Regions from separate parts of the Streptomyces sp. NPDC021225 genome, predicted to be linked through region 2. Evidence: riboswitches for the same ligand, from Rfam matches in the RefSeq annotation. Region 2 holds a riboswitch; the other holds the start of a gene.

The links. A riboswitch is a leader RNA that binds a small molecule or an ion and turns the genes downstream of it on or off. The one in region 2 is predicted to bind S-adenosylmethionine.
Region 1: linked by a shared signal. The riboswitch ahead of thrC (threonine synthase) and the one ahead of ACH4S9_RS06065 (aminotransferase class V-fold PLP-dependent enzyme) in region 2 are both predicted to bind S-adenosylmethionine.

Annotation. Positions count from the first base shown of each region.
Region 1 is NZ_JBIRPV010000007.1:482,141-489,158, reverse strand. It holds gene ACH4S9_RS31005 (trehalose-6-phosphate synthase) at 1-549, opposite strand, end outside; gene ACH4S9_RS31000 (glucosyl-3-phosphoglycerate synthase) at 606-1,553, opposite strand; SAM riboswitch class I at 1,725-1,869, shown strand; gene thrC (threonine synthase) at 1,888-3,174, shown strand; gene ACH4S9_RS30990 (MoaD/ThiS family protein) at 3,264-3,542, shown strand; gene ACH4S9_RS30985 (cold-shock protein) at 4,008-4,214, shown strand; gene groL (chaperonin GroEL) at 4,554-6,179, shown strand; gene murQ (N-acetylmuramic acid 6-phosphate etherase) at 6,269-7,018, opposite strand, start outside.
Region 2 is NZ_JBIRPV010000001.1:1,316,083-1,323,100, reverse strand. It holds gene ACH4S9_RS06085 (hypothetical protein) at 1-191, opposite strand, end outside; gene ACH4S9_RS06080 (rhomboid family intramembrane serine protease) at 357-1,049, shown strand; gene ACH4S9_RS06075 (hypothetical protein) at 1,148-2,041, shown strand; gene ACH4S9_RS06070 (Lrp/AsnC ligand binding domain-containing protein) at 2,081-2,362, shown strand; gene ACH4S9_RS06065 (aminotransferase class V-fold PLP-dependent enzyme) at 2,382-3,794, opposite strand; SAM riboswitch class IV at 3,999-4,116, opposite strand; gene trpD (anthranilate phosphoribosyltransferase) at 4,462-5,535, opposite strand; gene ACH4S9_RS06055 (cytochrome bc complex cytochrome b subunit) at 5,733-7,018, opposite strand, start outside.

The DNA.
Region 1 (7,018 bases), on a different contig from region 2:
GGTGTGCGAGAAATGGCCGATCCGCAGGTCCGGCCGGCGCTCGCGGAGCAGTCCTGGCACCAGCGCCAGGTGGTAGTCCTGGATCAGCACGGCGGCGCCGTCGGCGGCCTCCTGGGCGAGGGCGTCCGCGAAGGCCGCGTTGTACGTCCGGTAGGCGTCCCACTGGGCGCGGAACTCCGCGCCGAAGACCGGCTCCAGCGGCGTCTGGTAGAGCAGGTGGTGGACGAACCACAGCACCGAGTTCGCGATGCCGTTGTACGCGGCGTCGAAGATCTCCGGCGCGATGTCGAGCATCCGCACCAGCTGTCCGCCGGTGTCGCCCGGGTCCAGATGGCCGGGCCCGGCCCGCCGGGCCGCCTCGCGGTCGCCGTCGCCCAGCGCCGCGCAGACCCACACCGCGCCGGCGTCCGGCCCTATGGCGCTGAGGCCGGAGACCAGCCCGCCGCCGCCGCGCTTGGGGGCAAGCGACCCGTCCTCCCGCAGGGCGTACGAGACCGGGCCGCGGTTGGACGCGACGAGGACCTGTGCAGCAGTGTGCTCAGAGGCCATGTCGCGTACCTAGCCATCCCACGCGTCGCGCAAACGTGCGTGCGGTTTCTTCCCCCTCACGCCGCCCGCCGCTCCGCGTACTCCGGGATCTCGATCATCGGCGGCCGCTCCTCCGTGTCCACGGCGCTCGTCCGCGCCACAAAACCGCCCTCGTCCCGGTCGAACTGGGTCAGCCGCGGCCGCACCAGATGCCCGCGCGCCAGCCGCAGCTGGGCCGTGCGGTAGATCGTGGCCGCCATCCGGCCGAGCGCCTGCGGGTCCTGGTGGCGGTGTTTGCGCACGCCGAGGTCGACCTGGGCGAGCGCGCCGAGTCCGACCGTGTGCAGCGAGTCGATGAGAATGGCCAGCTCCACCCCGTATCCGACGGGGAAGGGCAGCCGCTCCAGCAGCGAGCGGCGCGCCGCGTACTCGCCGCCGAGCGGCTGTACGAAACCGGCCAGCTGCGGCCAGTGCAGATTGAGCAGCGGCCGGGCGACCAGCTCGGTGACCCGCCCGCCCTGGCCGGAGGCGTTGCCGAGCGGCCGGTCGTACATCCCCTTGACCAGGTGTACGTCCGGGTCGGTCAGCAGCGGGCCGACGATCCCGGAGACGAAGCGCGCGTCGAATTCCCGCAGGTCGGCGTCTATGAAGCAGATGATGTCGCCGCTGGTCGCCAGCAGCGAGCGCCACAGCACCTCGCCCTTGCCGGGCAGCGTGGGCAGCTCGGGCAGCACGGCGTCGCGGTGCACCACCCTCGCACCGGCCGCCGCGGCGACCTCGGCGGTGCGGTCGGTGGACCCGGAGTCCATCACCACCAGCTCGTCGACCAGCGGGGCGGCCTCGCCCATCAGCTCGCGGCGGATGGCCGCGGCGATCTCGCCGACCGTCGCCTCCTCGTTGAGGGCGGGCAGGACGACGCTCACGGTCCTGCCCGTGGCGCGCTTGGCGGCCAGCAGGCGGTCGAGCGGACGGTCGCCGGCGGACCAGGACCGCTCCTTCAGCCAGCGTTCCACCTCTTCCAGCACGGCCATGCCTCCCTGTTGTGCCTGGCGCGCGTCAGCTGTGACCCATCTCGCGCCTCGGACGACTATCTCAACCATCCAGGCCTTCGGTTACAGTCTTGAACAACGCACGTGACCGTCGTATGTCGGGGGTCCGCGTGCGACAAAAACGCCGCGCTGTGCCCGGCGTCATACCGCTCATCCAGAGGGGCAGAGGGAACGGCCCGTTGAAGCCCCGGCAACCCTCCAGCCGGTCCTGCGTTCTACGCGAAGCGGGGCCCCGGCTCGGGAAGGTGCCAATTCCGGCTCGCGGCGAGATGCGCCGTGAGGAAGATGAGGAGAAAGGGCCTCGCCTCCCATGGCTGTGCAAGCTGTCGAAAGCTCCACCACCTCTTCCGTCTCGCTCGGTCCCGCCGTCGCACTGTCCTGTCGCGAGTGCGGTGAGCGTTTCCCCCTCGGCCCCATTTTCGCCTGTGTGGAGTGTTTCGGGCCGCTCGAGGTCGCGTACGACCTGCCGACCGGCGACCCGGAGGGGCTGCGCCGGCGGATCGAGGCGGGCCCGAACAACATCTGGCGCTACGCCCCGCTGCTGCCCGTCCCGGCGGACGTGGCCGACAAGCCCAACATCAACCCCGGGTTCACCAAGCTGGTGAAGGCCGACAACCTCGCCCGCGAGCTGGGCGTGACCGGCGAGCTGCACATCAAGGACGACTCCGGGAACCCGACGCACTCCTTCAAGGACCGCGTCGTCGCCCAGGCCGTCGAGGCCGCCCGCGCCTTCGGCTTCACCACCCTCTCCTGCTCCTCCACCGGCAACCTCGCGGGCGCGGTCGGCGCCGCGGCCGCCCGCGCGGGCCTGCGCTCCTGCACCTTCATCCCGCACGACCTGGAGCAGGGCAAGGTCGTCATGGCCGCGATCTACGGCGGTGACCTGGTCGCCATCGAGGGCACCTACGACGACGTCAACCGCTTCTGCAGCGAGCTGATCGGCGACCCGGCGGGCGAGGGCTGGGGCTTTGTCAACGTCAACCTCCGCCCGTACTACGCGGAGGGGTCCAAGACCCTCGCGTACGAGATCTGCGAACAGCTCGGCTGGCGGCTGCCGGACCAGCTCGTCATCCCGATCGCCTCGGGCTCGCAGCTGACGAAGATCGACAAGGGGCTGAAGGAGCTCATCGAGCTCGGCCTGGTCGAGGACAAGCCGTACAAGATCTTCGGCGCCCAGGCCGAGGGCTGCTCCCCGGTCTCCACCGCCTTCAAGGCGGGCCAGGACGTGGTGCGGCCGCAGAAGCCGAACACCATCGCCAAGTCGCTGGCCATCGGCAACCCGGCGGACGGGCCGTATGTACTGGACATCGCGCGCCGCACGGGCGGGGCGGTGGAGGACGTGAACGACGAGCAGATCGTGGACGCGATCAAGCTGCTGGCCCGTACGGAGGGGATCTTCGCGGAGACCGCCGGCGGGGTGACCCTGGGCGTGACGAGGAAGCTGCTCGAGAACGGGGTGCTGGACCCCACCCTCACCACCGTCGTGCTCAACACCGGCGACGGCCTCAAGACGCTCGACGCGGTCGCCCCGACGAGTGGACCCACGGCGGTGATCCGCCCCAGCCTCGACGCGTTCCGCGAAGCTGGTCTGGCCTGAATCGGGCCCGCTCAAACCAGCTGGCTTGAATTCGCCCCTCGAATTCGCCCTCGCCCCCCGCAGCAGTTCCCTTGGAAGGTGAAACCCTCATGAGCGTCAATGTCCGGATCCCCACCATCCTGCGCACCTACACCGGCGGGCAGGCCGAGGTCAGTGCCGAGGGCGCGACCCTCTCCGAGGTCCTCGCGGACCTGGACCGGAATCACCAGGGCATTGCGGCCCGCGTCCTGGACGACACCGGCAAGCTGCGCCGTTTCGTCAATGTCTACGTCAATGACGACGACGTTCGCTTCTCCGAGGGCCTGGAGACCGCGACTCCGGACGGCGCCGGTGTCTCGATCATTCCGGCGGTCGCGGGCGGCTGCTGAGCCGGTCGCTCCCCCGCCACAGGCCGGTTGTGGCCCCGCCGCGGGCCGATGTGAGCCGGCCGTACCCCCGAGGTAAACGGAATCGCCCGGTCCTGATAGAAACGGACCGGGCGATTCCGTGTGTTGAATCGCGCTACAGTTGAGCCGTTCCCCTTCTGTTGGCCTCATGGGCGGCCGCATATGAGAACTCGTCAACTTGTGCGTAAAGTGTGCGCGTGAATTGTCGGGTTGATTCCCTTATGCCTGGCCCGACTTGCCCGGAATTCACGGGAATTCTCCACTTATTACCGATCGACCGTCGCCAGAATTCTCGTCCGATTGACCTGTTGCACAGGGCAGTGGGACAGATACATTCAGCGGCGGTCGACGCGTTCCGGCGCACACCCCCCACGACCGGGGGGTGAGGTCTGACCCGGGTCCGCGGAGTGCGGTCCTGCGCAGGGGCCAGCAATAGGGGAGTTAGGAATGGCTCAGGGCACCGTCAAGTGGTTCAACGCGGAGAAGGGGTACGGCTTCATCGCGGTCGACGGTGGTGCGGACGTGTTCGTCCACTACAGCGCGATCCAGATGGACGGTTACCGCACCCTCGAAGAAGGCCAGCGGGTCGAGTTCGAGATCTCGCAGGGCCAGAAGGGGCCGCAGGCGGACATGGTCCGCGTGGCTGTTGGCTGAAGCGCCGACGCGAGGCACTGACTGGACCGTTCAAAGGGCTCGTACCCCCTAGGGGCACGGGCCCTTTGACATGCGTGTTCACATGGGTGTTGACCTGTGCGCCGATGGCCGCTCACGACCGCCTTGTCCCAAGCTGTCACCCCACTCACGCTTGCACTCTCAGGGGTCGAGTGCTAATCATTGGCGTTAGCACTCTGAAGGTGAGAGTGACAGAAGGATCGGGTCGGTGAGGTCCGTCAGGCCACGCGGGGCAAGGAACCGCGGGGCAGACAGGCCGTCCGTCGCGGGCGCCAGGCGCGGTCCGGAGCAATCCACCCCGTCTTGGGAGGACCACTTCACATGGCCAAGATCATCGCGTTCAACGAGGAGGCGCGGCGCGGCCTCGAGCGCGGGATGAACCAGCTCGCCGACGCCGTCAAGGTCACCCTCGGCCCCAAGGGTCGCAACGTCGTCCTCGAGAAGAAGTGGGGCGCCCCCACGATCACCAACGATGGTGTTTCCATCGCCAAGGAGATCGAACTCGAGGACCCGTACGAGAAGATCGGCGCCGAGCTGGTCAAGGAGGTCGCGAAGAAGACGGACGACGTCGCCGGTGACGGCACGACGACCGCGACCGTCCTCGCCCAGGCGCTGGTCAAGGAGGGCCTGCGGAACGTCGCCGCGGGCGCCAACCCGATGGCCCTCAAGCGCGGCATCGAGAAGGCCGTCGAGGCCGTCTCCGCCCAGCTGCTCGAGCAGGCCAAGGACGTGGAGACCAAGGAGCAGATCGCCTCCACCGCCTCCATCTCCGCCGCCGACACCCAGATCGGCGAGCTCATCGCCGAGGCGATGGACAAGGTCGGCAAGGAAGGCGTCATCACCGTCGAGGAGTCGCAGACCTTCGGGCTCGAGCTTGAGCTCACCGAGGGCATGCGCTTCGACAAGGGCTACATCTCCCCGTACTTCGCCACCGACATGGAGCGTATGGAGGCGTCGCTCGACGACCCGTACATCCTGATCGTCAACTCGAAGATCACCAGCGTGAAGGACCTCCTCCCGTTGCTGGAGAAGGTCATGCAGTCGGGCAAGCCGCTGCTGATCATCGCCGAGGACATCGAGGGCGAGGCCCTGGCGACCCTGGTCGTCAACAAGATCCGTGGCACCTTCAAGTCCGTTGCCGTCAAGGCCCCGGGCTTCGGTGACCGCCGCAAGGCCATGCTCGGCGACATCGCCATCCTCACCGGTGGCACCGTCATCTCCGAGGAGGTCGGCCTCAAGCTGGAGAACGCGGGCATCGACCTGCTGGGCCGCGCCCGCAAGGTGACCGTCACCAAGGACGAGACCACCATCGTGGACGGCGCCGGCGACACCGACCAGGTGCAGGGCCGCGTCAACCAGATCCGCGCCGAGATCGAGTCCTCGGACTCGGACTACGACCGCGAGAAGCTCCAGGAGCGCCTGGCGAAGCTGGCCGGCGGCGTGGCCGTCATCAAGGCCGGTGCCGCCACCGAGGTCGAGCTCAAGGAGCGCAAGCACCGCATCGAGGACGCGGTGCGCAACGCCAAGGCCGCCGTCGAGGAGGGCATCGTCGCCGGTGGTGGCGTGGCCCTGCTCCAGACCGTCTCGGTCTTCGAGAAGCTGGAGCTCGAGGGCGACGAGGCCACCGGTGCCCAGGCCGTGCGCCTGGCGCTCGAGGCCCCGCTGAAGCAGATCGCGGTCAACGCCGGCCTCGAGGGCGGCGTCGTGGTGGAGAAGGTGCGCAACCTCACCCCGGGCCACGGCCTCAACGCCGCGACCGGCGAGTACGTCGACCTGATCGCCGAGGGCATCATCGACCCGGCCAAGGTCACGCGCTCCGCGCTGCAGAACGCCGCGTCGATCGCCGCGCTGTTCCTGACCACCGAGGCCGTCATCGCCGACAAGCCGGAGAAGGCCGCCGCGGCGGGCGCTCCGGGCGGCATGCCGGGCGGTGACATGGACTTCTGATCGACGCCTTCCGTCGATCGACCGTCCGAAACGTCGGGGCGGCACCCTCTTCCGGGTGCCGCCCCGACGGCGTTTCAGGACCCGCGCCCTCAGCCGCGCGCGGCCTCCAGCGCGGCCCGCAGATGGCCGTCCGACTCGGTCAGCAGCCGGGTGGCGGTGGGGGCGTCCACCTCGCCGAGGATGGCCAGGATGGCGTGCTTCGTCTCGCCGGCGCTGGCGGCCAGCGCGGCTTCGATCCGCGGGGCGGGGGCCCCGGTGGCGAGGGAGACGATACGGCGCGAGCGCGCCCGCAGCTTGTCGTTCGAGGCGCGCACATCGACCATCAGATTTCCGTAGGTCTTGCCCAGCCGGATCATGGTGATGGTCGAGACCATGTTGAGCACCAGCTTCTGGGCCGTGCCCGCCTTCAGCCGGGTGGAGCCGGTGAGCAGCTCCGGCCCGACCACGATCTCGATGCCGTGCTCGGCGGCCGCCGCGAGCGCCGAACCCGCGTTGCAGGACAGGCCGACGGTGAGCGCGCCGAGCCGGCGGGCGTGCTCGACCGCGCCGACCGCGTACGGGGTGCGGCCGGAGGCGGAGATGCCGACGACGCTGTCCTGGGCGCCGACGGCGAGCGCGTCGAGGTCCGCGGCGGCCAGCTCCTTGCTGTCCTCGGCGCCCTCGACCGAGGTCACCATGGCGGCGGGCCCGCCCGCGATCAGCCCGACGACCTGGCCCGGCCCGGTGTTGAAGGTGGGCGGGCACTCACTGGCGTCGAGCACGCCGAGCCGCCCGGCGGTGCCCGCGCCCATGTAGATCAGCCGGCCGCCGCGGGCCATCCGCTCGGCGATGCCGTCGAT
Region 2 (7,018 bases):
TTGCACCAGCGGCAGCGCACCGACTCAATGGTCTCATTGACCACCTCGCGCTCCTCGACCTTGGGCTCCCCGCCCAGGTCGAGATGGACGTACTCGACGACCTTGGTCGAACGCGTCACATCGAACCGCGTCAGATTGCCGCACAGGGTGCAGCGCCAGCGGGTCTCGGCTGTCGGCAGGGGCACGGCCATGGGGTCCTCGTCCGTCCTCGTCTTGATTCCACTCTCGCACTTCGGCGTGGAGTAACCCTACGGCCTGAGCCCTGCCCCGCGCCGAGGCCAGGTGCGCTCCCGGTCCGGCCCGGACGGCGGCGAGGCACTCTGGGCAGGTTGCGCCCGATACGCGATGATCTGCCCATGATCGAGACGTCGGAGGGGTCCGGCGGCGGGGCAGGCCGCCCCCTGATGACGTACGCCCTCATCGCCGCCTGCTGCCTGATCTTCGCCGTGGGCCCGGCCTCCGGACTCAACCCCGGCTATGGCACCGGGAGCGAGCTGCTGCGGGCCCAGACCGGCCATTTCGAGCGCTGGGGGGTGGTGCCCAGCGCCCTGTGGAGCGGCGCGCCCGCCGAGCCACTGACCCCGCTGACGGCGCTGTTCGTCCACGGCAACTGGCTGCATCTGCTGGGCAACATGCTGTTTCTGTACGTCTTCGGGGCGATGGCCGAGGAACGCATGGGACGGATCCAGTTCGTGCTCTTCTACCTCGCCACCGGCTATCTGGCGCTGCTCGGCTACGCCGCGGCGCACGCGGGCTCCACCCAGACCCTGGTCGGCGCCTCCGGGGCGATCTCCGGAGTCCTCGGCGCCTTTCTGTGGCTCTTCCCCCGGGCCCGGGTGACCAGCCTCTTCCCGTTTCTGTTCTTCCTGCCGCTGCGCTTCCCCGCCTGGGTAGTGCTGATCTTCTGGGTCGCGCTCCAGTGGCTGGCCGCCCGCGGGGCCGACGACCGCCCCGGGGTCGCCTACCTCGCCCACCTCGTGGGGTTCAGCCTCGGGTTCCTCTACGCGTGGGTCCGCTTCGGACGGGCGACCAAGACCGCCCGGCAATAGGACCCGCAGCGTCGCGCGCCGATGGGCGGCTCCCCCATGGCTTCGCACGGCCCCTGTCGGAGAAGCAAGCGAAGAAGCAGCGGGGCCGTGGCAGGGCGTTGGAGCGCTCACGCAGGGCAACGAACGCCGCGCAGTACGGGCTGTCGAAGAAGCAGGCGGCCCGCGCCGCCCGCCGAGCCGAGAACGGGCTGAAGCCCAAGATGGTGACCGTGCCCGGTGGTGACCGCACCGCCCGCGCCGATGGGCTTCCCCAGCAGGCGTTCCGGCGTGACCGGCTGTCCGCCCACTACCGGGAGCAGCGCGCCCGCCAGGCCGAGTATGCCGCCTCGCTGGCCGAGCACCGGCGCGATCGCGCCCGCACCGTGGCGCGGGAGATCATCGCCGCCCATGGCCCTGTGCTCGTGGTCGAGGACTGCGACATCCACATGTGGTACCGGCTGTGGGGCAAGCGCCTGTCGCAGACCACGCCGGGCATGCTGATCTCCGCCCTCGCGGTGGAGTGCGACGCGGCCGGGGGCAGGCTCGTCCGGGCCTCCACCTGGTCAACAGCCCTGTCCCAGCATTGCCTGTGCGGCGAGCGCGTCAACAAGACCCTCCGCGACCGCGCACACAAGTGCGGCGCGTGCGGCCTGGTCGGCAAGCGTGACCTCGTATCCGCCGCCTGGCCCCGTTCGTCCGCTTCGCAGATGTGGACGACCCCAAGACCGCGTACCTGGACACCGCCGCGTCCCGGCACGCACAGATCACATGTTCACAAGCGCTGGAAGAAGCGCTGCGGGAGTCAACCACACCGAGCCCGAAACCGCCCCGGCGGTCGGGTCGCGTGGCAGTCCCACGGCAACACCGTGAAACCTCTGCTCCCCGAACCGCCGGACGGCGGAACCGAGCGACCCCGGATGAGTCACGCCCGCGTGACCACGCCGGAAAGCCTGGTCCCCGCCCCGGCCGCAGTCCACAGCTCACCCTTTGGTGAGTTACGGATCAAGTCTTAGAGTGAGCGGGGCAGTCACCAGCGAGGGAGAAAGCCAGCCGTGATCACTTCGATCGTGCTCATCAAGACCGACGTGGACCAGATCCCCGAGATCGCCGAGAGGATCGCCGCGATCGACGGCGTGAGCGAGGTCTACTCGGTCACCGGGGCGCACAACCTGATCGCGATGGTGCGGGTGGCCCGGCACGACGACCTCGCGGACGTCATCCCGGGCCGGATCAGCAAGGTGCCCGGCGTGGCCTCCACCGAGACCCACATCGCCTTCCGCACCTACTCCCAGCACGACCTCGAGGCGGCCTTCGCGATCGGCCTCGACGGCTGAGTTCGCGCCCCTTCGCGGTTCAGCCGCGGTCCGGGACGCAGCGCCCGTCCTCGGTGCGGTAGCTCCACTTCGCGCCGTCCCGGACCAGCTCCTTCACCGCGCCCACGAACCGCTCGACGTGCTCGTCGGGGGTGCCCGCGCCGAAGCTGACCCGGATCGCGTTCAGCGACCGCTCCCCCGGCGCGGTCTCCGGGGCCCCGCACTCGCCCGCCTCCCCGGGCTCGCCGCCCAGCAGGGTGCGCACCAGCGGATGCGCGCAGAACAGGCCGTCGCGCACGCCGATGCCGTACTCCGCGGAGAGGGCGGCCGCGAAGTGCGAGCTGTTCCAGCCCTCCACCACGAAGGAGATGACCCCCACCCGGGGGGCGTCGTCGCCGAACAGCGACAGCACCCTCACCTCGTCCACCTCGGCCAGCCCCTCACGGACCTTGGCGATCAGCCGCCGCTCCCGGGCCACCAGGGACTCGAACCCGGCCTCGGTCAGCGCCTTGCAGGCCGACGCGATCGCGTACGCCCCGATGACGTTCGGCGAGCCGGCCTCGTGCCGGGCCTCGGTGGTGTGCCACTCCACCTCCACCTCGCCGACTCCCTCTCGGACGCTGAGGGCCACCTTGCGGCTGGCCCCGCCGCCCGCGAGATACGGCCGGGCCGCGCGCAGCCAGTCCGCGCGCCCCGCCAGCACGCCCGCCCCGAACGGCGCGTACAGCTTGTGCCCGGAGAACGCGACCCAGTCGACGTCCAGGGCGGCGATGTCCACGGGGTGGTGCGGGGCCAGCTGGGCCGCGTCCAGCACGATACGGGCGCCATGCGCATGGGCCACCTCCGCCAGCTCCCGCACCGGCCACAGCTCACCAGTCACATTCGACGCACCGGTCACACACACCAGCGCCGCGCCCGCGCCCGCGCCCGTGTCAGCCTCCTGGTCGTCCGCTCGCCACGCGGCCAGCGCCCGCTCCAGCGTCTCCACGGCCTGCCGCGGGGAGCGCGGCGCGCTCAGATAGCCGACCTCGATGCCCTCCCGCTGCTGCCACGGCAGCAGCGAGGCGTGGTGCTCGGTCTCGAACACGAACACCCGGGTGCCCTGCGGCAGCGCGGCGGCGAGCAGGTTGAGCGAGTCGGTGGTGGCGCGGGTGAAGACCACCTGGTCGTCGGGGCGGCAGCCGAGGAAGGCGGCCACCTCCTTGCGGCTGTTCTCGAACAGATCGGTGGACAGCTGCGAGAGATAGCCGGCGCCGCGGTGCACGCTGCCGTAGTACGGGGCGTAGGCCGCGATGTCGTCCCAGACCCGCTGGAGGGCGGGGGCGCTGGCGGCGTAGTCGAGTGCGGCGTAGTCGACCTCGCCGCCCGTGACGAGCGGGACCAGGACGTCCCGGCCGAGGACGGGCAGCGGGGTGTGGGTGGCGGTGGCGGCAGCAGCAGCGGTCGCGGACATGGCGAAGTCTCCCGGGAGGGCGAAGAGTTGAATGCGTCACGCGTGCGTGCGGCAGCCCGCCGTCGGGCACGCGGAAAGAAGCTCAACGCGCGGGCGAAGTCGGCACCGCGCCGGTTGAGGGGAAGAAGGGGCCGTCGGCCCTAGCGCATTCGCTGCATCACGGAAGAACTCCCTCGACGACCAGGACCCCTGGTTTTCGCGAGGGGTCCGCGCTTGCCGCAGACCTCGCTGCCTGCGGCCTGGTCATCACCCGGGGCACCCCGCCACGGACGGAGGGTTGCCGGACAGCGGGCCGGGGCCGAAGTCGCTGTCGCTCGTGACCTGCGCAGGAGTATGCCACGCCCGCCCGAAGCCCGAACCCCCTGTCCGCGATACGGACAACTCCGCCTGCGGCGTGCCTTGTCCCCGCCCCGCCCCTTCCCGAACCGGGGCTCCGCCCCGGACCCCGGTCCTCAATCGCCGGACGGGCTGTCAGCCCGTCCGGCGATTGAGGACACGCCCGAAGGGCGTCCGGGGGTCCGGAGGCTTGCCCCCTCACGCGGCGGAGCCGCATCTCGATGCTGCGGGAAGGGGCGGGTAGGGGAAGCGCCCGTCGCAGGCGCGGGGCCGGGGGGCGGCCCCGCCGGACCCGGGCGGAGGCTGCACCCAGACCGCCCGCCGCAGGGCGCTACGCGTTCGTGGCCAGAACCCACCGCTCCAGCGCCGCCCGCGCCGCGCCCGAGTCGATGGACTCCGCCGCCTTCTCCATGCCCGCCGCGATCCGCTCGGGCAGCGGCTTGCCGCCCGTCCCGCCCTCCAGCGCGACCAGCCCCGCGGCCGAGTTGAGCAGCACCGCGTCCCGTACGGGGCCGCGCTCCCCCGCCAGCAGCCGCCGCGCGACATCCGCGTTGTACGACGCGTCGGCGCCGCGCAGGGACTCCACCGGGGCCAGTTCGATGCCGACGTCGCGCGGGTCGAAGGTCTCCTGACGGACGGTGCCGCCCTCGACCACCCACACCTGGGAGGTGGAGGTGATGGTCAGTTCGTCCAGGCCGTCGTCGCCGCGGACGACCAGCGCGGAGGAGCCGCGCTCGGCGAGCACCCCGGCCAGGATGGGCGCCATGCGGATGTCGGCGACCCCGGTGGCCTGGGCGCGCACCCGGGCGGGGTTGGTCAGCGGGCCGAGGAAGTTGAAGATGGTGGCGATGCCGAGGTCGCTGCGCGCGGTCCCGACATGGCGCAGCGCGGGGTGGAAGTGCGCCGCGAAGCAGAAGGTGATGCCGGCCTCCTCGGCGACCTCGGCCACGCGCGCCGGGGACAGGTCCAGATTGACGCCGAGCTTGCCGAGGACGTCGGAGGAGCCGCTGGCGGAGGACCAGGCGCGGCTGCCGTGCTTGACCACCTTGGCCCCGGTGCCCGCCACCACGAGCGCCGACATCGTGGAGATGTTGACGGTCTTGGCGCGGTCGCCGCCCGTGCCCACGATGTCGACGGTCGGCCCGGGCACCTCGATCACGTTCGCGTGCTCGTACATGATCCGGACCAGCCCGGACACCTCCGCCACCGTCGCGCCCTTGGCGCGCAGCGCGACCGCGAAGCCGGCGATCTGCGCGTCGCTGGCCTCGCCGCGCATGATCCGGTCCATGACCCAGGCGGTGTCGTCGGCGGTGAGGTCCTGGCCGAGCAGCAGCGAGTCGAGTACGTCCGGCCAGGTGCGGGCCGTCGCGCGGTTGTCGCCTCCGGCTGGGGTCACAACGTCCATGGTCCGCTCCTGGAACTCGGCTGGTCAGGGCTGGGGCCTCATAGCTCGGCTGTGCGACGGCCCCCGGCAAGCCTATCGGCCCCATCGGCGCGGACCGGAGCGGTACGAAAACGGCCCGGGGCCCCGGGCCGGACCGTGTGGTCCGGGCCGGGGCCCTGGGGTGTGTGGCGTACAGCTGAGGTGTTCGCTGAAGGGGATCAGTGGTGGCCGTGGCCGCTGGTGATCTCCTTGTACTCCTCGGCGGTCGGCTTGGGGATGACGTTGTCCCCGCCGTAGTAGCCCTTGGACAGCTTGGCCCGGAGCTTCTCCGACCGCTTTATCTTCCGGCGCACACCGTTCTCGTCGACCTCGGGGCCGACCTCGAGCGCCTTGGGCTGCTCATGCTGGGTGAGCATGTGCAGGTCCTCCTGCGAGAGCGGCGCGTGCACCTCGATGAACTCGCCGTGCGGCAGCCGCTTGATGATGCCGGTCTCGCGCCCGTGCAGCACCTTGTCCTTGTCGCGCCGCTGGAGACCCAGGCAGATCCGCTTGGTGATGATGAAGGCCAGCACCGGGCCGACGAAGAAGCCGATCCGGACGAACCACGTGATGGCGTTGATCGACAGATGGAAGTGGGTGGCCCACAGGTCGTTACCACCACCGATCAGCATCACGAAGTACGCGGTCAGCCAGGCGACGCCGAAGGCGGTACGGGTCGGGGCGTTGCGCGGGCGGTCCAGGATGTGGTGCTCGCGCTTGTCGCCGGTGATCCAGGACTCGATGAAGGGGTAGACCCCGATCGCGAACAGGACCAGCGGGAACAGCACGATCGGGATGAACACGCCCAGGACCAGCGTGTGGCCCCACAGGGTGATCTCCCAGCCGGGCATCACACGGACCAGACCCTCGGCGAAGCCCATGTACCAGTCGGGCTGGGCGCCGGTGGACACATGGTCCGGGCGGTACGGGCCGATGGCCCAGATCGGGTTGATGGTGGCGACCGCGGAGAGGATCGCGATCACACCGAAGACCAGGAAGAAGAACCCGCCCGCCTTGGCCATGTAGACCGGCAGCAGAGGCATGCCGACGACGTTCTTCTCGGTCTTGCCGGGCCCGGGGTACTGCGTGTGCTTGTGGTAGAAGACCAGGATCAGGTGCGCCACCAGCAGGCCGAGCATGATGCCCGGCAGCAGCAGGACGTGGACCGGGTAGAGCCTGGGGATCAGGTCCATCCCGGGGAACTCGCCGCCGAACACGAACATCGAGATGTAGGTGCCGACGACCGGGATCGACAGGAACACGCCCTCGATGAACCGCAGACCGGTGCCGGAGAGCAGGTCGTCGGGGAGCGAGTAGCCGGTGAAGCCGGTCAGCATGCCGAGGAAGAACAGCAGGAAGCCGAACAGCCAGTTGATCTCACGCGGCTTGCGGAACGCGCCGGTGAAGAAGACGCGCATCATGTGCACGAACATCGCGGCGAGGAAGATCAGCGCGGCCCAGTGGT